Regions from separate parts of the Paenibacillus sp. FSL M8-0142 genome, predicted to be linked through region 1. Evidence: riboswitches for the same ligand, from Rfam matches in the RefSeq annotation. Region 1 holds a riboswitch; the other holds the start of a gene.
What was found. A riboswitch is a leader RNA that binds a small molecule or an ion and turns the genes downstream of it on or off. The one in region 1 is predicted to bind FMN.
Positions count from the first base shown of each region.

Region 2: another riboswitch for FMN. It lies ahead of ribD (bifunctional diaminohydroxyphosphoribosylaminopyrimidine deaminase/5-amino-6-(5-phosphoribosylamino)uracil reductase RibD); the one in region 1 lies ahead of NSQ46_RS23745 (DMT family transporter).

Region 1 covers NZ_CP152008.1:5,165,130-5,177,101, reverse strand. The annotation lists gene NSQ46_RS23780 (acyltransferase) at 59-1,261, shown strand; gene NSQ46_RS23775 (hypothetical protein) at 1,370-1,612, opposite strand; gene NSQ46_RS23770 (helix-turn-helix domain-containing protein) at 1,668-3,935, opposite strand; gene NSQ46_RS23765 (ABC transporter permease subunit) at 4,248-5,201, shown strand; gene NSQ46_RS23760 (carbohydrate ABC transporter permease) at 5,215-6,096, shown strand; gene NSQ46_RS23755 (extracellular solute-binding protein) at 6,133-7,752, shown strand; gene NSQ46_RS23750 (hypothetical protein) at 8,107-8,316, shown strand; FMN riboswitch at 8,557-8,716, shown strand; gene NSQ46_RS23745 (DMT family transporter) at 8,861-9,841, shown strand; gene NSQ46_RS23740 (Nif3-like dinuclear metal center hexameric protein) at 10,151-10,951, shown strand; gene NSQ46_RS23735 (GntR family transcriptional regulator) at 11,045-11,719, shown strand; gene NSQ46_RS23730 (sporulation protein) at 11,784-11,972, opposite strand, start outside.
Region 2 covers NZ_CP152008.1:4,186,849-4,198,820, reverse strand. The annotation lists gene sigF (RNA polymerase sporulation sigma factor SigF) at 1-126, shown strand, start outside; gene NSQ46_RS19400 (stage V sporulation protein AA) at 349-993, shown strand; gene NSQ46_RS19395 (stage V sporulation protein AB) at 990-1,418, shown strand; gene NSQ46_RS19390 (spore germination protein) at 1,444-3,081, shown strand; gene lysA (diaminopimelate decarboxylase) at 3,199-4,530, shown strand; gene NSQ46_RS19380 (peptidylprolyl isomerase) at 4,835-5,266, shown strand; gene NSQ46_RS19375 (thioesterase family protein) at 5,664-6,068, opposite strand; FMN riboswitch at 6,277-6,428, shown strand; gene ribD (bifunctional diaminohydroxyphosphoribosylaminopyrimidine deaminase/5-amino-6-(5-phosphoribosylamino)uracil reductase RibD) at 6,689-7,792, shown strand; gene ribE (riboflavin synthase) at 7,820-8,485, shown strand; gene NSQ46_RS19360 (bifunctional 3,4-dihydroxy-2-butanone-4-phosphate synthase/GTP cyclohydrolase II) at 8,539-9,780, shown strand; gene NSQ46_RS19355 (hypothetical protein) at 10,026-10,289, opposite strand; gene ribE (6,7-dimethyl-8-ribityllumazine synthase) at 10,965-11,432, shown strand; gene NSQ46_RS19345 (segregation/condensation protein A) at 11,484-11,972, shown strand, end outside.

The DNA of each region.
Region 1 (11,972 bases):
TTTGGAACCATAAGTCGCCGGTTTCGTGTAAGCCGGGTTTCAAAGGGAGCTAAAGACCATGAAAAAAATCGTGTATTTGGATGGCTTGCGAGGGCTTGCGGCCTTTGTTGTCGTGATCGCCCATTTCGTTCAGGTGTTTATGCCTTCCGTGATTGAAGGGCGGGAGGAGATCCGGCATTTCGCATTCGAGGAGATGCTGGCGGAAACGCCGCTGAACCTGCTGTTTAACGGCAATTTTTCGGTATGCCTGTTCTTTGCGCTGAGCGGCTATGTGCTGAGCTGGCGCTATTTTCGCACCGGGGACCGCACGATTCTGTATTCCGCGGCAATAAGAAGGTATTTTCGGCTGGCGGGACCTGCGTTTGCGTCGGTTGTGATCGCCTATGTCTGCATGATTGCCGGCTGGGGCATGTTCGACGATGTCAGGGGACTGACCGGCTCGTCGATGCCGGATCCGTTTGCGGCGGATGCGAGCCTGCTTACGATGGTGAAGGAGGGGCTGTTTCATACGTTTTTCACCTATGGCGCGCAGTATAATCCGGTGCTGTGGACGATGACGTACGAGCTGTTCGGTTCGCTGTTCATTTTTGCGTTTTTGCTTCTCTGCGGCAGACGCCGTATCCGCTTTGTCCTATACGCCGCCCTTGTCTGCTGGCTGCTCGATTCTTATTACCTTGCGTTTGTGATCGGCGTGCTGCTGAGTGACCTTCAGCACAGCGGGAGGGACCGGCTGGCACGGGTCCGGCGTCCTTGGATCAATGCCGTCCTGCTCGCCGCCGGCCTGTTCTTCGGCTCGTATCCGTACATTCATCCAGCCGGCACCCTTTATGCCGTGCTCTTATGGGAATCAAGCAAGTTTGACTTCTTTGTGTTCTATCACGTGATCGGGGCAGGACTGGTGCTGACGGCTGTGCTGAATTCTAGCCGGCTGCAGGCTCTCCTGGGCAGCAAGTGGTGCGCGTATTTGGGGAAAATCTCGTTCTCGCTCTATCTCGTTCATTTCACGATCCTATGCACTTTCGGCTGCTTCCTGTTCTTACAGCTGAGCGCCGTTCTGCCTTATGGCATCAATCTTCTGATCACGTTCACGGTAACGCTGGCGTTCATCATGGCATTCGCACACGGGTTCTACCGGCTCGTTGACGCCGTGATCCTTGATATGTTGTCCCGGTGGAACAAACGGATGTTCATCGGAGCGAAGCGGGCGGGGAAGAAAGGGGGAACAAAGCCGGTATCAGCCGGCGAACAAGCGATGGATTAACCGCAAAGCCGTCTGGCGAGGCATGGAATCGACGATTACCGCGAGGCACGGAACGTGAGGCCCGGCACCGCGATCACCGTCAGGCGAGGCAAGGCACAGTGATTGCCGTCAGGCGAGGCAAGGCACAGTGATTGCCGTCAGGCGAGGCAAGGCACCGCGATTGCTGTCTGGCGAGGCCCGGCACCGGCGGTAGCCGTCTGGCGAGGCACGGAATCGGCGATTGCCGCCAGGCACATCATCGCCATTGCCGTCTGCAGGAGCCACAGCACGAGGAAGCGCCCGGCCTGATTTCAGCATGCCGGGCGGCGGTGCGCATATAAAAAAACAAACCTTCTCTCGGCGGCGGGGCATTCAGCCCCGCCTTGCACAAGAGAAGGTTTGTTGTGGTTGCATTCCATCGATCCGATCATCCGCTGCTGGCATGGGTCTGCACCACTTGCTGCCTGCGATAGGCACCCGGCGTCATGCCGACCGCTTTTTTGAAGGTCCGGTTGAAGGAGGTGATGTTGAGGTAGCCGACGCGCTGGCTGATTTCATTAACGGTCAGGTCGGTGCAAGTCAGCAGCTCCTTCGCTTTATTTATGCGGATCCCAAGCAGATGATCGCTGAAGTTGAGGCCGGTTTTCTCTTTGATGTACACCGAGAGATAGGCGCTCGACAGGTTCAGCTTGGCGGAGAGATAGTCGAGGGACAGGTCCTCCGCATATTGGTTATGAATGATGCTCAGGAACATGGCGATCAGCGGTTCCTCGCCGCTATCCTTCTTCTTCCGTATCAGGGCGCAGGACGCTTCGATCAGCTGGCGGAAGACGCTTTGGTATTCGCGCAGGCAGTGGCATTCCGCCAGCCGCGAGCCCCACTGCTTCAAGGATTGAAGCTGAGCTTTGTCGACCTGGGCCATTTCCGCATAGCCGATAATTTTGGAGGCGGCGGCATCGGCGAAGAAACGGAACTGGGCAATGCCGGCCTCTTTGCGCTGCAATGCCGCAAGCGCCTGCTCAATGATCTGAAGCGCTCGGCCGTCGCTGCCTTCCTGCAGGGCATCCAGCAATCCCTTCTCCTGGGACGGGCTGAGATGGACCGTCGTCGGAAGCGTCCGCGGCTTCGTCACCAGCTGCGATTCCTCCAGAAGAGGGGCTTGCTCGGTCAGCGCTTTGACCTGACGGTAGGCTTCATTGAAGCCGGAGGAATCGTGGACCTGCGAGCTGACAGCGATGGTAACGAGGAACAGCTCGGTCTCGTTGTTCAGCATATCTTTCATTTCCTCCAGCAGTTTTTCCAGCTGACTGGCTTCTTCGCGCTTGAAGATCGAGATGATCTCGTTCTTCTCGATCTGGAACGTATGCGAATCCGGGTAGCGCTCCGCCGTAAACAGATGGATATGCTCCAGCATATGGCGGACCGCTTGGTCCGTCTGGAGCGGCGGCTCGCCGCTTGGATTCAGGCGGAACCGGATATGATACAGCACGACGATAAAGCTGCCGTCATCCGACAGGAAATCCTCCCATTCGCTAATATCCGTATTGATGCTTTTCAACTGGCTGATATAGGAGTAGCTGGTCAGCACCGATTTTTGCTTGTTCAGGCGGTCCCGGATCTCCTCCTTCTCCCGCAGCAGGTCCTGGATGCGGCTCTTGATGAGATCGTATTCATTGATGCTGCCTTGATACGGCTGCGGCGCGTGAGTCTTGCGATTGAGCACCGTCGTCAATATCTGCTTCACCGGCTTGTGCAATCTGCGGCTGAAGAAATAGGAGGCCGCCAGAGCTACCCCGAGCGATAGCGAGAAGATGAGCAGCAGCGCCCCGGTCAGCCTGCTCAGCTGAGCAGACACATGACTGTATGGGACGGCCGAGATGTAGGTCAATCCGTCGTCTCCGGCTTCCGCAAAATAGTAAGTTCCGTCCTTGAGCACGGCTTGCTGCCCAGAGGCAAACGTCGGCAGCTCATTGGCGCGAAGGTCTCCCCATGTGTACAGCACATCCCCGTCCGCGTTCAAAATCGCAAGCGAGCGGTCGCTCGGCTCCCCGAAGAAGGATTGAGCGGCCTTGTCGATATCGATCAGCGCGATAATCTGGTAACGGCTGTCCAGCTGCTGATAGACGAATGGCATCAGTTTTTTCTCGGACAGATCATTATGGATGCGGTAGACAGCAGCCGGAAGCAGGCTGAAGGATTCCCCGCTGCTCTTGTAGCTGTTCCAGAAGGCGTAGGGGTACTGCTTGCTAGTATAAGACCGGTCGAGCATATAAGGAGCATTCCCGCTTCCGGATTTGCTGAGCACAAAATCATGCTCCTTCAGATAAATCAGCGTATCCTCCAGGAAGAAGAGCGGGTTGTAGATATCGCTCCGCATCTGGAGCATGACATCACGGGCCTTCAAATAATTGACCTCGTTGCCCGTCTGCTGGCGGAGCTGATTATTGAACCCGATTAAATCGGCATGATTATATATGTCAAATAACAGCACCTGCAGCCGGCTGAACTGGTAGGAGAACCGTTCCGCCGTGTCGTGGACCGCCTGCTGGCTCGTATCGATAATTTCTTTTTGAAGGCTGGATTTAAATAGATGGAAGATCACGGCATAGAATAGGCCGAACAAAACGATGATGGCCAAAAAGCTGAGGAAAATTTTGAAGAACAGGCTTCTGCTCTTGCTTTTGATCCAGTTCATAAACGATCCCCCTTTTGTATGTATTCGCGTTTATGGTCCTCCCCACAGTATAAAGGACAAGTATTAAGGATCGTGCTGCGTGGTGTTAACCCACCGTAAAAAAGGAATAGTCATTATTTTAGATTTTAAGCTTTAATTTAGGAAAAACGCCCGGCAGCCCGGCAATCCAATGAAAGGCGAGACATCGAAAAAATGGTCAATACCCATCCTGGCAATCGGTCGTATATGATGCAGATGTGAACCGAAGAGCAGGAGAAAGGTTCAGAAACGAAAGTGAGGGGATGTCCGATTTTAGAGCGTCAGGTTCGTAACATGGAAGCGCATTCAACAAAACCCGGCAGCACACGTGGCAGCAGCGTCTGGCGAGGTACGGTGAGGCAGGTGCGCAAAAACTGGCAGCTGTATCTATTATTCCTGCCGGTTCTGCTCTACTTCATCGTGTTTCACTACGTGCCGATGTACGGGGTACAGATCGCCTTCAAGGATTTTATCGCCAATAAAGGCATTCTGGAAAGTCCTTGGGTAGGCTTCAAGCATTTCGAGCGCTTCTTTAACAGCTTCTACTTCTGGAGAATCATTAAAAATACCCTTGGCATCGGGCTGTATGAATTGATTGTCGGGTTCCCGATTCCGATCATACTTGCCTTGATGATCAACGAAGCGCGGTCGGGCCGGTTTCGCCGGTTCATTCAAACGGTAACTTATGCACCTCATTTCTTGTCAACGGTCGTGGTCGTCGGCATGATCATGATGTTTCTGTCTCCGGTCAGCGGACTTGTCAATTTCATTATCACCTCCTTTGGCGGGGAACCGATTGCCTTTATGACGGAGCCGTCCTGGTTTAAGAGCATCTATGTGTGGTCCGGCGTCTGGCAGAGCATGGGGTGGAGCTCCATCATTTATTTGGCGGCGCTCGCGGGCATCGATCCGCAGCTGCATGAGGCCGCCAAGGTGGACGGTGCAGGCTGGTTCCGGCGAATCTGGCATATCAATCTGCCGGGGATCGCCCCAACGATGATCATTCTGCTGATTCTGAACATCGGATCCATTCTGGGGGTCGGCTTCGAGAAGGTCTTCCTGATGCAAAATTCGCTCAACATGGAAGCCTCGGACGTTATCGCCACGAACGTATACCGAAGCGGGATCCTGGGCGCCCAGTACAGTTACTCGGCGGCGGTCGGATTATTCAACTCCGTCGTCAACTTTATCATGCTGATTACCGTCAACCGGATCGCCCGCAGAGTCAGCGAGACCAGCCTATGGTAAGGAGGAAGCAGCTATGCCACAAAGCCGGAGCGAACGCATTGCCGGAATCTGTATTTACATTATATTATCATTAATTTCGCTTGTTGTATTGTATCCGTTATATTTTGTGCTTATCGCTTCGATCAGCGCGCCGGAGACGGTGATGCGCGGAGAAGTATGGCTGTGGCCCAAGGAATTGTCGTTTGTCGGATATGAGCGGCTGTTCGCCAACAAGGAGATCATTCAAGGATTTCTGAACACCGTGCTCTATACGGTAACGGGGACGGCGCTGAACCTCGTGATGACGATCGCGGCGGCGTATCCGTTATCGAGGGCGGACTTTAAGGGACGCAACGGGTTCATGCTCATCATCGTCTTCACCATGTTCTTCAGCGGCGGCATGATTCCGAGCTACCTGCTGGTTAAGGAGCTTGGCATGCTCGATACGATCTGGGCTATGATTATTCCGTCCGCGGTGTCGGTATGGAACATCATCATCATGCGTACGTTCTTCCAGAACTCCATTCCGAAGGAGATGCAGGAAGCGGCCTTCATCGACGGCTGCTCGAATATGCGGGTGCTGTTTCGCATCGTGCTTCCGCTCTCCGGTCCGATCCTGGCCGTTATGGTGCTGTTCTACGCGGTCGGCCACTGGAATTCCTATTTCACCGCCCTGATCTATCTATCCGACCGGTCGAATTATCCGCTGCAGCTGTTCCTGCGGGAAATTCTCGTCCAAGGGCAGATGCAGGAAATGGTCGATATCAGCGACGATTCGCTGGCCCGGAGTCTGATGGATGCGGAAGCAATCAAATACGCGGCGGTCATTGTGACCAATCTGCCGATGCTGCTCTTGTATCCGTTCTTGCAGAAGTATTTTGTCAAGGGAGTCATGATTGGAGCCATTAAAGGCTGACATATTCAAATGATAAGACTATAGGAGGCAGTGACAATTATGGTGAAAAAATGGGTTTCGCTCACATTGACAGCGGTGCTGGCAGCGGGGCTGCTGGCTGGCTGCGGGAGCAAAAGCGGGGATGGCGCAACGAAGGAGGGGGAGACGGCCAAGTCCAATTTCAACGAGACCGGCATGCCGATCGTAAATGAACCGCTCAACCTGACCTTCTTCACGGGCAAATCGCCGACAAACGGAAGCAAGTTCGAGGATACGCTCGTATGGAAGACGTATAAGGACATGACCAACATGAACATTACGTTCAACCTTGTTCCGTTCGAGACGCTGACCGAGAAGCGGAACCTGGCGCTTGCCGGCGGGGATTATCCGGACGTGTTCTACTCCGCCCGGGTAGGGTCGGCTGAGCTGACGCGCTACGGCGAGCAAGGCGTCTTCATTCCGCTGAATGACCTGATCGATAAATATGCGCCGAATTTCAAGAAGCTGATGGAGCAGTACCCGGATATCCGCAAGGGCTTGACGATGCCGGACGGCAACATTTATTCCTTGCCATCCTTCTACGATCCGGAGCTGCTCTCGATGCTGATCGGTACGCCGCTGTGGATCAATCAGGAATGGCTGGATAAGCTCGGTATGGAGGAGCCGAAGACTACCGAGGAGTTCTACGCCTACCTGAAGGCGGTTAAGGAAACCGACCTGAACGGCAACGGCAAGCATGACGAGATTCCATACTCTGCAACGGGCATCACCGGTCTCGTTGACCATTTGAAGGGCTCCTGGGGCCTTGGAACGAGCGGGCTTGGCCATAAGTTCGTCGATGTCGATCCGGAAACAGGCAAGCTGCGGTTTACGAAGGCGGAGCCGAAATACAAGGAAATGCTGGAGTTCATGAACAAGCTATATAAGGAAGGACTGCTGGATAAAGAGATCTTCACGATTGAAGGCGGCGCTTTGAACGCGAAAGGGCAGGAAGGCTTGCTCGGGGCTACCGTCGTGCCGAATCCGGAGACCGTCATGGGACGCAAGGAATATATCGGTCTCGGTGCGCTCAAGGGACCTCACGGCGATCAGCTGTACTCCCACGTAAAGGTGCCGATGGTCCACGTAGGGGCATTTGCGATCACGGACAAGAACCCGAATCCGGAGGCGACGATTCGCTGGATGGATTACTTCTATGGCGATGAGGGAGCGCAGTTCTACTTCATGGGTAAAGAAGGCGAGACCTACACGAAGAACGCCGACGGTCAGCTTGAATATGTGAAGGAAATTACCGAAAATCCGGACGGCTTGACACAGGACCAGGCGCTGGCGAAGTACTTTACATGGCTTGGCGGCAGCTATCCGGGATTGGTGCGGGAGAGCTGGTTCAAGGGCTCCGAGACGCTTCCGAGCGCGATGGCGGCAGCCGAGAAGGCGGAGCCTTATGCAGTGAAGGAAATTCTGTATAACTTCAACTTTACGCTGGAAGAGACGGATATCATGTCCTCGATCGGCAAGGATATTCAGGATTATGTCACCGAGATGGAGGCGAAGTTCGTCAATGGCTCCGCATCCTTCGACCAGTGGGACGAGTACGTGAACACGCTGAACAAGATGGGCCTGGAGGAATACATGCGAGTGTATCAGGCGGCATACGACCGCTACCAGGCGGAGTAACAAGCGGTTGGTTTAGGGTATAAGCTATTATTGTGCAAGCATGAGCAGCCCGCTCAAGGGAATATCCCTTGATTGCGGGCTGTTTCCGTTATTCCTGAGAGGTATTGCTCGTATATATGCGCTGAGGTTTGATATAAAGGCATAGACGTCAATTACGCATCTCCAAGCAGCACGATCAGGGGCATTGTGGAAAGAACGTGTCCGACTGGCGCCGTGATTTTTGCTGGTGATTTTCTCTATATGGAATGGTAATATTTATGAAAAGATGTTGACCCGCAGGTCGTTGCAGCGTCAGGAGCTCAAGTCATCATTGGCGGGAGTTATGATGATGGTTTAAGAGGGGGCTGTGTAGCGATGGAGCGGAAGGTTTCCATGAAGAAGATTCCAAAAGGGGTAGCGGAATGGGTATTCAGGCCGAGACGCAGGTACGGGCGCTTTCCGAGAATCGAGCGGATGGTGGAATTGCTGTTCAAAGCGATACTCATTTTTTGGGCTTTTATCGTGATTCGCTGGTTTATCCTGATCACGGTTGCGACGATGAGGCATTTCGGCGTGTTTGATTAAGCAGTATCATTGTCAAAGAGCTGTCCATTATAAGACAGGACTAGAATCAGAGTGAAAAAAGTTGTGGTAACTATTATATATTTGCTGTATAATTGTTAGTAAAGAAAAATATATCTTTTTAATTTGAAAGAAAAATGTATTTTCATGAAACCATTCATGGTATAATTTCCATACCATACAACATCAACCGGGATACCCTGGTTTGAGTTTGTTGCAGCATTTAAAAAATAAAACATGAATATGGATCTTCGGGGTAAGGTGAAATTCCTGACCGGCGGTGATGCTTCGATTCGAAGCTTAGCCCGCGACTCGCGACAGCTGGCTCTTGCAAGGCTGCAATCGCGACTGACTTGGTGCAATTCCAAGGCCGACGGTATAGTCCGGATGGGAGAAGATCAAAGCTTGGTTTGCTGTGGGTTTTTTTTCGAAAAAATCGCATGATAGCAGGCTTATTTGATCAGCCCCCGTTTACGCCGACATGCTCGGCAAGCGGGGGCTTTCTGCTGGTAAGACCTCCGTATTCAGGATGAGGAGAGAGCTAGAGATGGATAACGTAAATACCGGTGTCAAGGTCAAGCCTTACGATTCCGGCGCACAAGCAAGGGGCCGAATGCGGGGAGGGTTTTGGCTTGTCGTATTGGGAGCGGCCCTCTGGGGCGTGGACCCTTTGTTCAGGGTCATTCTTCTGAAAAACCTGACGTCGGCGCAGATTGTTTTGCTCGAGCACATCATCATTTCCTTGATTGCCATTCCGGTTTTGTGGAGAAACCGCGTTGAATTGCGAGGTATCGGCTGGCGCCATGTCGGAGCGCTGCTGTTTATCTCCTGGGGCGGCTCCGCGCTGGCCACGATCCTGTTCACGATGGGTCTGTCAAACGGCAACCTGAACGCCGTCCTGCTGCTGCAGAAGCTTCAGCCGCTGTTTGCGATCATGCTCGCCAGCCTGCTTCTGAAGGAGAAGCTGCCTCGCCACTTTGGCATTTTGCTTATTGTTGCTCTGGCGGGCACTTATCTGCTTACCTTTGGCATGACGCTGCCTATTGGTCACTGGAACGATTTTGTGCAGATCGGAAGCCTCTTATCGTTGGGCGCAGCCGCATTATGGGGCGGCTCGACGGTGATGGGACGGCTGATGGTCGGCAAGCTGAAGTATGAGACGGTGACCTCGCTGCGCTTCGTGCTGGCGCTGCCGCTGCTGGCCTTCATGACGTGGAACGAAGGAGCCGCATGGAATATGCCGGCATTCGGTACCGGCGCTTTTGCCGCGGTATCCTTGAATCTGATCGGCCAGGCGCTGCTGCCGGGACTCTTGAGCCTGCTGGTGTATTATAAAGGGCTGACTACTACGAAGGCCTCCGTCGCAACGCTTGCCGAGCTGAGCTTCCCTATGGTCGGCGTTCTCATTAACTGGATCGTATTCCAGGAGGTTGTGACAAGCGCCCAGCTGCTGGGCTTTCTGCTGATCTGGATCGTTCTGTTTGTCATATCGAGGCAGTCGGAATCGTCTGAGCGGACGCTATCGTAATGAATGACTTCTTAATGAATGACTTCTTAATGAATAATTCATAATCTAAAGCTTCACGGCGTATAACTTCCATGACCCGGCGGGCATTCACCCTTGAGGAGGTCCGCCGGTATATCGAGGCCAACGCATGATTTCATAACCGTCGTTAACAGCCCTTTTCCCTTGGTAACGGAGCTATCTTCGCTTCTAACCTGCGGGGAGAAGGCTTTTTTCATAGGTCTGGATAAAAAAGCAGTTGAAATCGGAGCAACTCTCGATTAAAGTGGTAACCAACTGCCATACTAGTATGAAAAGGTGGATGGGTTGCCTATGACTATAACGGTCCAAGATGTCATTGATCGATTAACGGGACAATCCGGATCGCCGGATGCCTCGGTCGACGGAATCGTGGCGGGGGACGGGGGCGCGGCTGTTCGGGGAATTGCGGTTGCCTTCATTGCTTCGCACGACGTGATCGTACGGGCGGCGGAATTGGGCGCGAATTTGTTGATTACGCATGAGGGCGTCTTTTACAGCCATCATGAAGCTGGGCCGGATCATTTGGGGGACAGCCCGGTCGTTCAGGCCAAGCTGGAGCGTATCCGCTCCAAGGGGATGAATATATACCGGCTGCATGATGCTCCGCATCGGACCGAGCCCGACGTGATAACCGAAGGGCTGGTTAAAACCTTGGGCTGGAATGACCAGCTCGAGAAGCATCTGCCAACAGCGGCCATCGTGGCTCTGCCGGAGGGGATGACCGTTCAAGGGATCGCAGAATATATCAAGGATCGGCTGCATCTGCCGTACGTTCGCTTTGTGGGCAGCCGGGACACGGTATGCAAACGGATCGGAATCGCGGTTGGCTATCGGGGAGGCGGGCAGCACGCCATTCCGCTGTATGAACGCGAGCGGATGGATATGCTGATTGCAGGCGAAGGACCGGAGTGGGAGACGCCCGAATACGTCGCCGATGCGGCTGCGCAAGGACGGGACCAAGCGCTGATGCTGCTCGGGCATGGGGCGAGCGAGGAGCCGGGCATGCGGCTGGTTGCCGATCGGCTTCGGGACTATTTTCAGGAGCTTCCCGTTCATTTTCTCCCGGCACGTCCGTTGATTCATATCATCTAGACTTAAACTTGTTCGGTCGATGTACTACTGTATCTGGAAAGATATCGAGAGAGAGAATATCAAGAAATTGTATGGATAGAAAGAGGTAACCGTATGTCAACAGGGCCAAGGATCAAAGGATCGACCCGGGATTATTCATATCATCTATTAAAAGACCGTATTATGCGCCTCGATCTGGAGCCGGGCACCAAAATATCGGAGAAGGAAATTGCCGAAGAGCTGCAGGTCAGCCGAACGCCGGTACGCGAAGCCTTCATGAAGCTTGCCGAGGAGGAGCTGCTGGATATCATTCCGCAGAGCGGGACGCTTGTATCCAGGATCAACCTTACGCATGTGGAGGAGGGCCGGTTTATCAGGGAGAAGATTGAGAAGGAGATCGTTGCGCTGGCTTGCGAGCGTTTCCCGGAGGAGCACCGTTTTCGCTTAGAGACCAATCTTGCGCTGCAGGATGTGAGCGCGGACAACCGCAACCGATATAAGCTGTTCGAGCTGGACGAAGAGTTCCATCAAATACTGTTCGCAGGCACGGGGAAGGAACGGACATGGAAAATGCTCCAGCAGCTCAATATCCACTTCAACCGGCTGCGTCTGCTGCGGCTCTCGATGGACTCCAACTGGGAGACGATCATTGCCCAGCATAAGGAGATTTATCGGCTGATCGTGAGCGGGGAGACGGAGCAGGCCGTGAAGACCATGGAAGGCCATTTGCGCCTGGTCGTTGTGGAGCAGGACCTGCTTCGCCAGAAGTACCCTCAATATTTTATATAAACCGCACAAAAAGATGACCCCTGCATCGGCAGAGGCCATCTTTTTTTAGCTCTGGAGACCAGGCTTATCGTATCGATCGTTGAATGACTTGATCGAGAAGATCCGCAACGCGCGACGGTCCTTCTTGAAGATCCGCGCTGCTCAGCGTCAACCAGCTGTGGCGCTCATCCATATCCAGCGAGCGTTCAAGCCAGCCTGCAACACCGCTTCCCTTCCGGTCAACCTCGACCAGAACCGAAATTCCGTCGCGCTG
Region 2 (11,972 bases), 980 kb from region 1:
TATTTGCGGTATTACCGGGATCAGACGCAATCGGAAGTGGCCAGCCGGCTCGGGATTTCCCAGGTACAGGTGTCGAGGCTGGAGAAAAAAATACTGCAGAGCATTCGGAATGAAATCGCGCAGTAGCGCAATTGCCGATTCCGGTATGCTGTGTGCTCGATACGAGCGCCTCTTTCGAAATGGAGAGGCGCTTTTTCGTGCTCGCGAAGAGGTATAGGCTATGCTCCTTTCTTTGTGAATGCAGCATTATTGGATCATTTGAGGGCGCAGTCTTTTTGGAGAAATGGAGTAGAATCCACAGCGATTTCCCATACTAACGGTAATTTAGCAGTAAAGGAGTGTTTTTGGATGAAGGTCAATCCCACTCCGACGGTGTTTCTGCAGCTGCGAAGCCGCATACGTATTCCGAAAGACCAAACCGTCAAGCTTGGCGATGTCGCTTTCATCGTCTGCGATCCGGAATGGGAAGAACGGCTTGCCGCCCTTCCCCTCGTGCAGCCGAAGGACATGGACGGCAATCGGATGGTGATGGACTTGATCCAGATCATACCGAGGATCCGGCAGCTCATTCCGGACGTGCATATCGAGCCGATGGGCAACCACCATACGCTACTCGAGCTCACCGGACCGGAGAGCAGAAGCTCCAGGCTGTGGTTCCCGCTCGTTTGGCTGCTGCTGTTTTTTGGGTCGGCGCTTACGATTATGAATTTCCATGCGGACGTCAATATGCTCGAGGTGCAGATCCGAATAGTCGAGATGGTAACGGGAGAAAGGGATGAGCATCCTTACCTGTTCCAAATTGCCTATTCCCTTGGTCTTGGGTTCGGCATGACGGTATTCTTCAATCATTTGTTCAAGAAAAAGTGGAACGAGGAGCCGACACCGCTGGAAGTCGAAATGTATCTGTATCAGGAAAACCTGGACCAGTATGTCGTGGCCGAAGAGTATCGGAAAATGAATAAGGCGGCAGAAGGGCGCGGGAATGAATCATGATGACCTCGATGCTCCAGGGAATATTTACGTGCGTGCTTGGCGTGGCAGGGGGGATCGCGGTCGGAGGCGGAGTCATTGCCCTGATCATCGTGCTCGATATCATCCCGCGGCTGTCCCAGTTAACCTCGACCTATCACCGGGTCCATTGGTATGAGGGAGCGCTGATTTCCGGCTCCTTTATCGGCACGCTTGCGGACTTCTGGCATTGGTCGGTTCCGCTCGGGCCGGTTGTGAGCACGATCATCGGGCTGATGTGCGGCATCTTCATCGGCATGCTGGCAGCAGCACTGACGGAAGTATTGAATGTTCTGCCAATTTTGGCGAAGCGGCTTCGTTTAACCGGTTATTTATTCGGGCTGCTGATGGCGATGGTTGCCGGAAAGGTCGCCGGCTCGCTGTTCGATTGGCTTATATACAATCAATGATAGTTACTCGATCAGGAGGTATAGAATGGACGAGAATACAACCTATAACGAAGGCATAGAACCGGACATCCCGGTAATCCCGCCATCCGAAATCAAGGAGCTGGAGGAGGAGGCGCTTAAGGAAAAGAGAAATGCGGAAACCTCGGACAGCACGGAGGAATCGGTCATATACTGGCAAGGCGAGGATCGGGTGCCGGAGAAGATCAGCGTCCTGAAAGAGACGCTGAAGGAAGTGATGGGCTACGGCGTTTCCTTTGACGTCATCATCCGCGAGATGACCTTTGCGGGAAGGCCGGCAGCGCTCTTGTTCCTAAACGGCTTCACGAATGATGTCATCGTTTCCGAAATATTAACCCGTCTTACCTACCTGACGCCCGAGGATGTCAGGGACGGCCACGCGCTGAACGATATGATGAAGGCGTATATTCCTCATGTCCAGGTTGAACAGGTGTCGAAGCTGAGCAAGGTGATCAATGACGTGTTATGCGGAATTTGCGCGTTGTTCATCGAGGGCGCTAGCACCGCCATCCTGCTGGATACCCGGAAATATCCCGTGCGCGGGCTTGAAGAGCCGGCGGTTGAACGCGTCGTTCGTGGAGCTAGGGACGGGTTCACGGAGACGATCGTAACCAATATCAATCTCGTGCGGCGGCGGGTCCGCGACCCGGGGCTTCATGTGGAGACGATGAAGGTAGGAAGACGGACCAAGACGGATGTGAGCCTGCTCTTTATCGACGATATTGCCGATCGCGTGCAGGTAGAAGCGATTCGCCGGAAAATAAAGCAGCTTGATCTCGAAGGGCTGCCGCTCGGCGACAAGCAGCTGGAGGAAGCAATCGTGAATAAGGGCTGGCATCCGTACCCGCTCGTCCGATACTCGGAGCGGCCGGACGTGGTAGCCTCACACCTTCTGGAGGGACGGATCGTCGTCATGGTCGATACATCGCCCAGCGTAATGATTATGCCGACGACCTTCTTCGATTTATGCCAGCATGCCGAAGAGAACCGGCAAACCGCGTTTATGGGCACCTATTTAAGATGGATCCGCTTTGGCGGCATCTTCGCCTCGATGTTCCTGCTTCCGCTCTGGATGCTGCTTGTCGTCCATCCGGAGCTGAAGCCGCCGGCGCTGGATATCCTTGGGCCGCAGGAGAATGCCAAGATTCCGATTATCGGGCAATTTCTGATCGTCGAATTCGGCGTCGATCTGCTGCGTTTGGCGGCCGTTCATACGCCGACGCCGCTCGCCTCGGCCATGGGCTTGATCGCTGCGATTCTGATCGGCGATATTGCCGTCAAGACCGGGCTGTTCGTCAATGAGGTGGTGCTTTATATGGCCGTTGCAGCTATCGGCATGTTCGCCACGCCGAGCTACGAGCTCGGGCTCGCCAACCGGATGGTCCGGCTCGTCCTGCTCGTAGCGACGGCGCTGTTTGGTGTGAAAGGGTTCGTGATCGGCAGCACGCTGCTGATTCTATCCTTGACGACGCATCGCTCCTATAACTCGTCGTACTTATGGCCGTTTATACCATTTAGTGCAAAGGCCATGGGCGAGATTTTATTCCGTAAACCGCTGCTGACGTCAACGAGACGCCCGGCGCTCAACAAGACGAGGGATCACACCAAAATGGGGACTGAAATGAATTCCAAAGGAAGGCATTGATAATAACACAAATGATGTGTTGAAAAATCCATTTTGCTTACGTTTCGTTGTCTGCTATACTGTGAACAATTATTCGATTATCCTATTTTTGATAAAGCGATCGGAGGAATTGTAAGCATGTTTCTACACGGTACCAGCAAGATTAACGAACAGGGACGTTTGGAGATCGGCGGATGCGACACATCCGAATTGAAAGCCCAGTACGGTACGCCTCTATATATTGTGGACGAGCAAGCGGTCCGGAATCGCTGCCGGGAATATATTGAAGCCTTTAAGGCTTCCGGTTTGAAGTTTCAAGTCGCGTACGCCAGCAAAGCGTTCTGCGTGATGGCCATGTGCCAGCTCGCTGAGGAGGAAGGGATGTCGCTGGACGTCGTTTCCGACGGGGAGCTGTACACGGCGCTGCAAGCCGGCTTTCCGGTACAGCGGATCCATTTTCACGGCAACAACAAGACGCCTGAAGAAATCGAAATGGCCATTGATGCCGAAATCGGCTGCTTCGTCGTGGACAATGTAGTCGAGCTGCATATGCTGCAGGCGATCGCGGCCGAGAAGAACCGGAAGGTGAACATTCTCCTTCGTTTAACGCCGGGCGTTGAGGCGCATACCCATGAATATATCTCGACCGGCCAAACCGATTCCAAATTCGGATTCGATATCGGAAACGGCTCGGCGTTTGAAGCGGTGAAGCTGGCAGCGGCACAGAATAACATTCAATTGATCGGCATCCATTCCCATATCGGCTCGCAAATTTTCGAAGTCGAAGGATTCCAGATGGCCGTTGGGCGCGTTGCCGAATTTGCGGCGAAGGTCAAAGCAGATCTGGGCATTACCTTCAAGGTAGTCAATCTTGGCGGCGGATTCGGAATTCGCTATGTCGACGGAGATACCCCGCTGCATGTTTCCGACTACGTTAAAGCGATTACGGATGCGGTGAAGACCCATTTTGCCGGCATTGGCAGCGAGCTGCCTGAGATTTGGGTAGAGCCTGGCCGCAGTATCGTGGGTGAAGCAGGCACCACGCTGTATACGGTAGGGACCAGCAAGGACATTCCGGGCGTGCGGAAATACGTGGCCGTAGACGGCGGAATGACTGACAACCCGAGACCGGCCCTGTACGAATCGAAATATGAGGCCATTCTGGCCAACCGTGCAAACGAGAAGCCAGAGGAGACGGTTTCGATTGCCGGCAAGTGCTGCGAGAGCGGTGACATGCTGATCTGGGACCTGGATCTGCCTAAGGTTAACACGGGAGACCTGCTGGCCGTATCCTGCACAGGCGCTTATAACTATTCCATGGCAAGCAACTACAACCGCATCCGCAGACCTGCCGTCGTTTTTGTTAAGGATGGCCAGAGCCGGCTTGTCGTTCGCCGCGAGTCGCTCCAGGATATTATCAGCAATGACGTCGTTTCTGCCCGGATTGCCAAAGAAACCGTTACAAGCTAAGTTGTTTCGATCGGCAGAACCAACACCTTACAGGGTGTGAGCCAGGATTCGACGATTCCTTTAAAAGCCCGCCAGACCGCTTGATCGGTTTGGTTGGGCTTTTTTACAGACCACGGAGCCTTCGCGGACGATGGACGCTGAAAGCATCTAAGCGTGAAGCCCCCCTCAAGATGAGATTTCCCAGTATGTAAGACTAAAGATGCGGGTTCATTTTGCGTCCCAAGTTATTTCATAGTAAACTAGAACTTGCATGTTTTATGAAATGCGTATCTTAGGGAATGTACATCGAAAGGAGATATTCGATATGGCAAAAAAAGCGAGAATCACACTGGAAAACGGCAAAGAGGTACTGCTCGATCTGTTTGAGAAGGATGCGCCGAACACGGTTGCTAATTTTGAAAAGCTTGCGAATTCCGGCTTCTATAACGGTCTAGTATTCCACCGCGTCATTCCGGGCTTCGTCGCTCAAGGCGGCTGCCCGAACGGAACAGGTACAGGCGGACCGGGCTACACGATCGATTGCGAGATCAACCCGAACAAGCATGAGCGTGGAAGCCTGGCTATGGCGCATGCCGGACGCAACACGGGCGGAAGCCAGTTCTATGTATGCTATGAGCCGCAGCCTCACTTGGACGGACAGCATACCGTATTCGGCAAGGTCGTTGAAGGCATGGAGCATATCGATGCTTTTAAAGGCCGCGACAAGATGGAAAAAGTCGAAGTATTCGAAGCGTAACATGTAAGTGTTGGATGGACAGGCCACTCTTGTGGGGGCCTGTTTTTTTATGCGTGGGGTTCGGCCATGTATGGAACTTCCTGGCGGACAGCATGTGCGCGGCTGTCCAATACCTAGCCGTCGGTGATAGACTGCTCATGAGAGGTGCAAAGCCGGTGTACTAGGGTTACTGCAACACGGAGACACCCTTAAAAGGCAGAAATCAACGGAGCAGGCGGAATTCCTCAGAAGAAGCGAAGCGTGCCCCTATATTCCCGGATTTCGGCATTGGGAAGTCAATTCAACGAAATCCGGGAATAACAGGGATCGTAGGAGGGATCCGCATGCGGAATTTTGAGTTACCCAGAGGCCTTGAAGGGTTATCCGCAAGCATAGCCGCTAATTAGTTTACTCCAGATCAAGACGAAGCCGGTAGAAACAACGCCCGCAGTTCTTCCGGAACCGGTCGGCTCTTGCGGGTGCGGATATCGATCGTCACGATCGTTACAGCGGCATCGGCGCAAAGCTCCCCGTCCGTGTTATGGATCTGCTGAAGCAGCACAAAGCTGCTTAGTCCAAGCTTGTGAGACTCGGTTGAAATGTTCAGGCGCTCTCCCTGCCTGCATTCCTTCCTGTAATTAATATTAATGTTGACCGTGACAGTCTGCACACCCAATCCTTTCAGTACATCGTAGTGCAGATTCCCCGCCTCGTACCATTCTTCTCTTCCCCATTCCAGGTACTCCAGATATTTGGCGTTATTCACATGACCATTCACATCGATTTCCGTCGGTCTTACGATGATGTTAAGCGAGGTTTTCATTTACATGATCTCCTTTAACCTATACAATTCACGGTTTATCCTCCGCATTACTTGGTTCTCGTTGAGCGCACCGATTTCCTCCCGAACCTGCAACGGATATGAATTTATACAACCAAAAAGTTACTGACTAAATAAAAGTGAGTTAATTATCTTGCTTTTTTGCCTATGGAGTGTTAAGATTCATCGTAAGCAACAGCTAATTTCATATTGAATCCTTCGGGGCAGGGTGAAATTCCCTACCGGCGGTGATGATTGCAGCTCCGGCTGCGACTTAGTCCGTGACCCGGATACGTTATCGTATGCGGTGGACCTGGTGAAATTCCGGGACCGACAGTATAGTCTGGATGGGAGAAGGAACGAAAGTGGACTTGAGAGCATGTACAATAGCTATCTCTTGTCTTAGCTTTCTGATGTCATGCGTTATGTGAGGCTTTTCACATATGACGATTCTAGAGCGGGGGTGCTTTTTAAAGCGCCGCTTCTTTGGACGTTATATGAGAACCTCGGAACTAACGGTTATTTATGATGTCGTAAAGTGAACTGGTTTATTACGCCCTGTTTTGGATGAATCGCTTATCCTGAAACAGGGCTTTTTTATTCTGGAAAGGGGCTTGGGTAGCATGGAAGTCGTCAACGATGAATTTTATATGTCGCTTGCGCTGGATATGGCGGAACGCGCGCAAGGCCAGACCGGCATTAACCCCGTCGTCGGCTGTGTCGTCGTGAAGGACGGTGCTCTTGCGGGCGTCGGCGCCCATCTGGAGCGGGGAACGCCGCATGCTGAGGTCCATGCACTGAATATGGCCGGGAGCAAGGCGGCCGGAAGCACCGTGTATGTAACCCTTGAGCCCTGCAGCCATTACGGAGCGACTCCTCCATGCAGCGAGAGGCTCATAGCGGAAGGTGTTAAACGGGTCGTTGTCGCCTGCCAGGACCCCAATCCGCTGGTTGCCGGCCGTGGTCTGCAGATGCTGCGGGCAGCGGGCATTGAAGTGACGACAGGCGTCCTCGAAGAGCGGGCCGTCCGGTTGAACGAAGCCTTCAACAAATTTATTACGACCGGACTGCCGTTCGTCACCTTGAAGACAGCCAGTACGCTGGACGGGAAAATCGCCTCAAAGACCGGCGACAGCAAGTGGATATCCAATGAGGTGTCCCGGGAGCTGGTGCACACTCTCCGGCATCGACACCAGGGAATCATGGCAGGGGTTGCCACCGTTATTGCGGACGATCCGTCGCTGACGACGAGACTCCGCGTTGAAGGTCTTCAGCCCGTACGAATCATCGTGGATTCGCAGCTTCGCATCCCTTTGAATTGTCGTGTAGTCAGTGATGGCGCTGCCAAAACAGTCGTGCTGGCCACGGAGCTGGCCGACAAGGCGAAGCGGACCGCGCTGGAAGAACGGGGGGTGCAGATTCTGGTCTGCGGTCCCGGCCCGAGAGTCGACCTGCAGGCTGCGCTTATGGAGCTTGGTCGCATGGGCATCGCCTCCATCCTGGTTGAAGGAGGAGGAACCTTAAGCGGAAGCTTGCTGGAGAACAAACTGGTGGATCGCATCATCCAATTCATTGCCCCGAAGATTATTGGAGGGTTCGATGCACCGGGAAACTATATGTTCAGCGGGTATGAGCTGATGAGCGAAGCGATTGAGCTGACAGGACTCGAGACCCAAAGACTTGGCGACAATATTTATGTGACCGGCCAGCCGGTATGGAAGTCGTAAACGATTGAATGAAAGGAGGGATAGGATATGTTTACAGGGCTGATTGAAGAGATCGGCGAGATGAGACGAATCGGCCGCCAAGGCGAAGCGATGGTGCTCAGCATTTCGGCAAGCAAGGTCCTGGATGATCTAAAGCTAGGCGATAGTGTTGCTGTCAACGGGGTTTGCTTGACCGCGACAACGATCGATAAAGACAGCTTTACCGTCGATGTCATGCCGGAAACGTATCGAAACACCAATCTGAAGCAGCTACAACCGGGAAGCAAAGTCAATCTGGAACGGGCCATGGCAGCCGGAGGACGATTCGGCGGTCATATCGTACAGGGACATGTGGATGGGGTCGGCGTGATTCGAAGCGTGAGATCCGATCAGAATGCGGTCGTCTATGAAATTGCCCCGTCGAACGACGATGTGTTCAAATATATCCTTCCGAAAGGGTCCGTAACGCTGGACGGAATCAGTCTGACCGTCGTTCGAACGACGGATCATTCCTTCACCGTCTCCATCATTCCCCACACGCTTGCCGAAACGGTGCTGGCTTATAAGGGACCGGGGGATACGATTAACATCGAGTGCGATATTTTGGGCAAATACGTCGAGCATCTGCTGAATTACGGCAGTGAAGGAAACAGCTCCAGAAGAAGCAAAGCGGGGATCAGCCGGGATTATCTAGCCGAGCACGGATTTGCTTGATCGAAGCATCAGATTGACCCGAACGTTTAGACTTACGAGAAGGAGGAGTAGGAATGGAAGAGCGATTTTCTTTTCATACCATAGAAGAAGCTTTGCAGGATTTGAAGGAAGGGAAGATCGTTATCGTCGTTGACGATGAAGACCGCGAGAATGAAGGGGATTTTATCGCTCTAGCCGAAAAGGCAACCCCCGAGGTGATCAATTTCATGATTACGGAAGGGCGTGGATTGGTGTGTCTCCCGATGACGCCCTCGCGGGCTCAGGAGCTGGATCTGAAACCGATGGTTAGCCAAAATACGGACTATCATGGAACGGCCTTCACCGTTTCCATTGACCATAAAGATACGACAACCGGCATATCGGCCTATGAGCGCTCCGTAACGGTTCGCGGCATTATGGACCCGAATGCGACCGCAGCGGATTTCCGCAGACCGGGCCATATGTTCCCGCTGATTGCCAAAGAAGGGGGCGTCCTTCGCCGGGCAGGTCATACGGAGGCGGCTGTCGATCTTGCGAAGCTGTGCGGCTCTTACCCTGCCGGTGTCATCTGCGAAGTCATCAAGGAAGACGGAACCATGGCGCGTCTGCCGGATCTGATCGAAATATCGAAGAAGCACGGGATGAAGCTGATCAGCATCAAGGATCTGATTCATTACCGCAATGAGAAGGAGAAGCTGGTGCAGCGGGAAGTGGCGGTGCGGATGCCGACGGATTACGGGGTATTCCAGGCGGTGGCTTACACGAACGATGTCGACAACAAGGAGCATGTAGCGTTGGTCAAAGGCCAGATTAACGGCGATGAGCCGGTGCTGGTTCGCGTCCATTCGGAATGCCTGACCGGGGATGTCTTCCACTCCCACCGCTGCGACTGCGGCCCGCAGTTCGAGGCCGCGCTGCGGCAGATCGAGGAGGCCGGCAACGGCGTGCTGCTGTACATGCGCCAAGAGGGACGCGGCATCGGCTTGATCAACAAGCTGAAGGCATATAAGCTGCAGGAGGAGGGCTTCGATACGGTCGATGCCAACCTGAAGCTGGGCTTCCCGGCGGATTTAAGAGATTACGGCATTGGAGCGCAGATACTAAAGGATCTCGGCATTCGGAAGATTCGGCTGCTTACCAACAACCCGCGGAAGATCAAGGGCCTGGAGGGATATGGGCTTGAAGTTGTGGAGCGGGTGCCGATCCAGATGCCGGAGAACGAGGACAATACCGGATACCTGCATACAAAGCAGGCTAAGCTTGGGCATATGCTGAAGTTCGACGATTTGGAGCAGAACGAGAGCGCCAATTCTTAAGGGATATGACTCCCGCCGAGTAGAAATTGCATCACAGACGACACACATTTCAATCGATGATGCCTCCGCCGCATCGGCCAAAAGCTCGAAGCAGTTGCCCGCGCCCTCATCGTTGATTAACCCAGCCGAGCGAAGCTCGCCCTGCATCTTGCAACCTTGAAAGGGCCCAGCGGAGCGGCGGAATGCAGCAGGAGAAGCGAAGCGTTCGCCTTTGCCGCCGGATTCCTACCTTGTGTGTGAGTCATTCAGGGAATCCGGTGGCAACAGCGATCGGAAGCAGCATCCGACGCGCAGCGGACAATTCGAAACGCGCCCACCAATTTAGGGTGGGCACGAATCCCCAACTCCGCAAGCGTAATGGTCCATGATGCATTCGCAAACGCCGACGAGCCTCGAAGCAGCAGCCCCGCATCGGCAACCTGAATTGGACCCAGCGGAGCGGCGGAATGCAGCAGGAGAAGCGAAGCGTTCGCCTTTGCCTCCGGATTCCTACCTTGTGTATAAGTCATCCAGGGAATCCGGTGGCAACAGCGATCGGAAGCTGCATGTGACGCGCAGCGGACAACTTTCTGAATAAATGCGCCCACCAATTAAGGGGGCATGAATCCTCCAACTCTACGACGTAATGGTCCATGATGCATTCGCCAACGCCGACGAGCCTCGAAGCAGCAGCCCGCATTTGCTACAAGAATGGACCCAGCGGAGCGGCGGAATGCAGCAGGAGAAGCGAAGCGTTCGCCTTTGCCGTCGGATTCCTACCTTGTGTGTGAGTCATTCAGGGAATCCGGTGGCAACAGCGATCGGAAGCAGCATCCGACGCGCAGCGGACAATTCGAAACGCGCCCACCAATTTAGGGTGGGCACGAATCCCCAACTCCGCAAGCGTAATGGTCCATGATGCATTCGCAAACGCCGACTAGCTCGAAGAGTCAGCCCGTATTTGCTACCAGAATGGACCCAGCGGAGCGGCGGAATGCAGCAGGAGAAGCGAAGCGTTCGCCTTTGCCGCCGGATTCCTACCTTGTATATGAGTCGTTCAGGGAATCCGGTGGCAACAGCGATCGGAAGCCGCATCCGACGCGCAGCGGACAATGCAAGAATCGCATCAACGAGCGCTCATCGAGCGCAAAGTGCAGCATGCATCGACAATAACAATACTCCCATTTGAAAGGATGACCATAACCATGGCAAACATTTTCGAAGGCAATTTAGTATCGGAAGGCTTGAAATACGGAATCGTAGTAGGCCGTTTTAATGAATTTATTACCAGCAAGCTGCTGAGCGGCGCGCTTGACGCGTTGAAGCGTCACGGCGTGCAGGATGATGAGGTGGATGTAGCATGGGTGCCGGGCGCATTCGAAATTCCGCTGATCGCCCAAAAAATGGCAGAAAGCGGCAAATACGACGCCATCATTACCTTGGGCACCGTCATTCGCGGATCGACAACCCACTACGATTACGTGTGCAATGAAGTGGCGAAGGGCGTGTCGGCGATCAACCTGAAGACCGGCGTGCCAACCATCTTCGGCGTCGTGACGACGGAGAACATCGAGCAGGCCGTTGAACGCGCCGGAACGAAGGCTGGCAACAAAGGCTGGGATTCCGCGATGGCGGCGATCGAAATGGCAAACTTGACGAAAAGCTTAAAATAGTGCTTATTTAATGTAGTGCTCTTTTTCATCAGAGCACTGCATTTTATTTTTATGGCGGGAGGATTCACCGTGAGCGTATTATATAAGCTGGAGACGTTTGAAGGACCGCTCGATCTGCTGCTTCACCTGATTGATAGAGCGGAAATCGACATCCAGGATATCCCCGTCAGCGAGATTACCGAACAATACATGGCCTATCTGCACAACATGCAGGAATTGGAGCTTGAAATTACAAGTGAATTTCTGGTGATGGCGGCGACGCTGCTGTCTATTAAATCGAAGCTGCTGCTTCCAAAGCCTCCGGTTATCGAGATGGACGAGTTTGATTTTTACGAAGAGGAAGATGTGGATCCGAGAGCGGAGCTCGTTCAGCGGCTGATCGAATATCGTAAATACAAGGGAATTGCTCAGCATCTCCATGAGAGAGAATGGGAGCGGAGCATGATTTACTCGAAAGAGGCGGAGGATTTAACGCCCTACATGCCGGAAGCCCAGGAAAACCCGGTCGAAGGGCTCCACGTTGCCGATTTGATCCGCGCA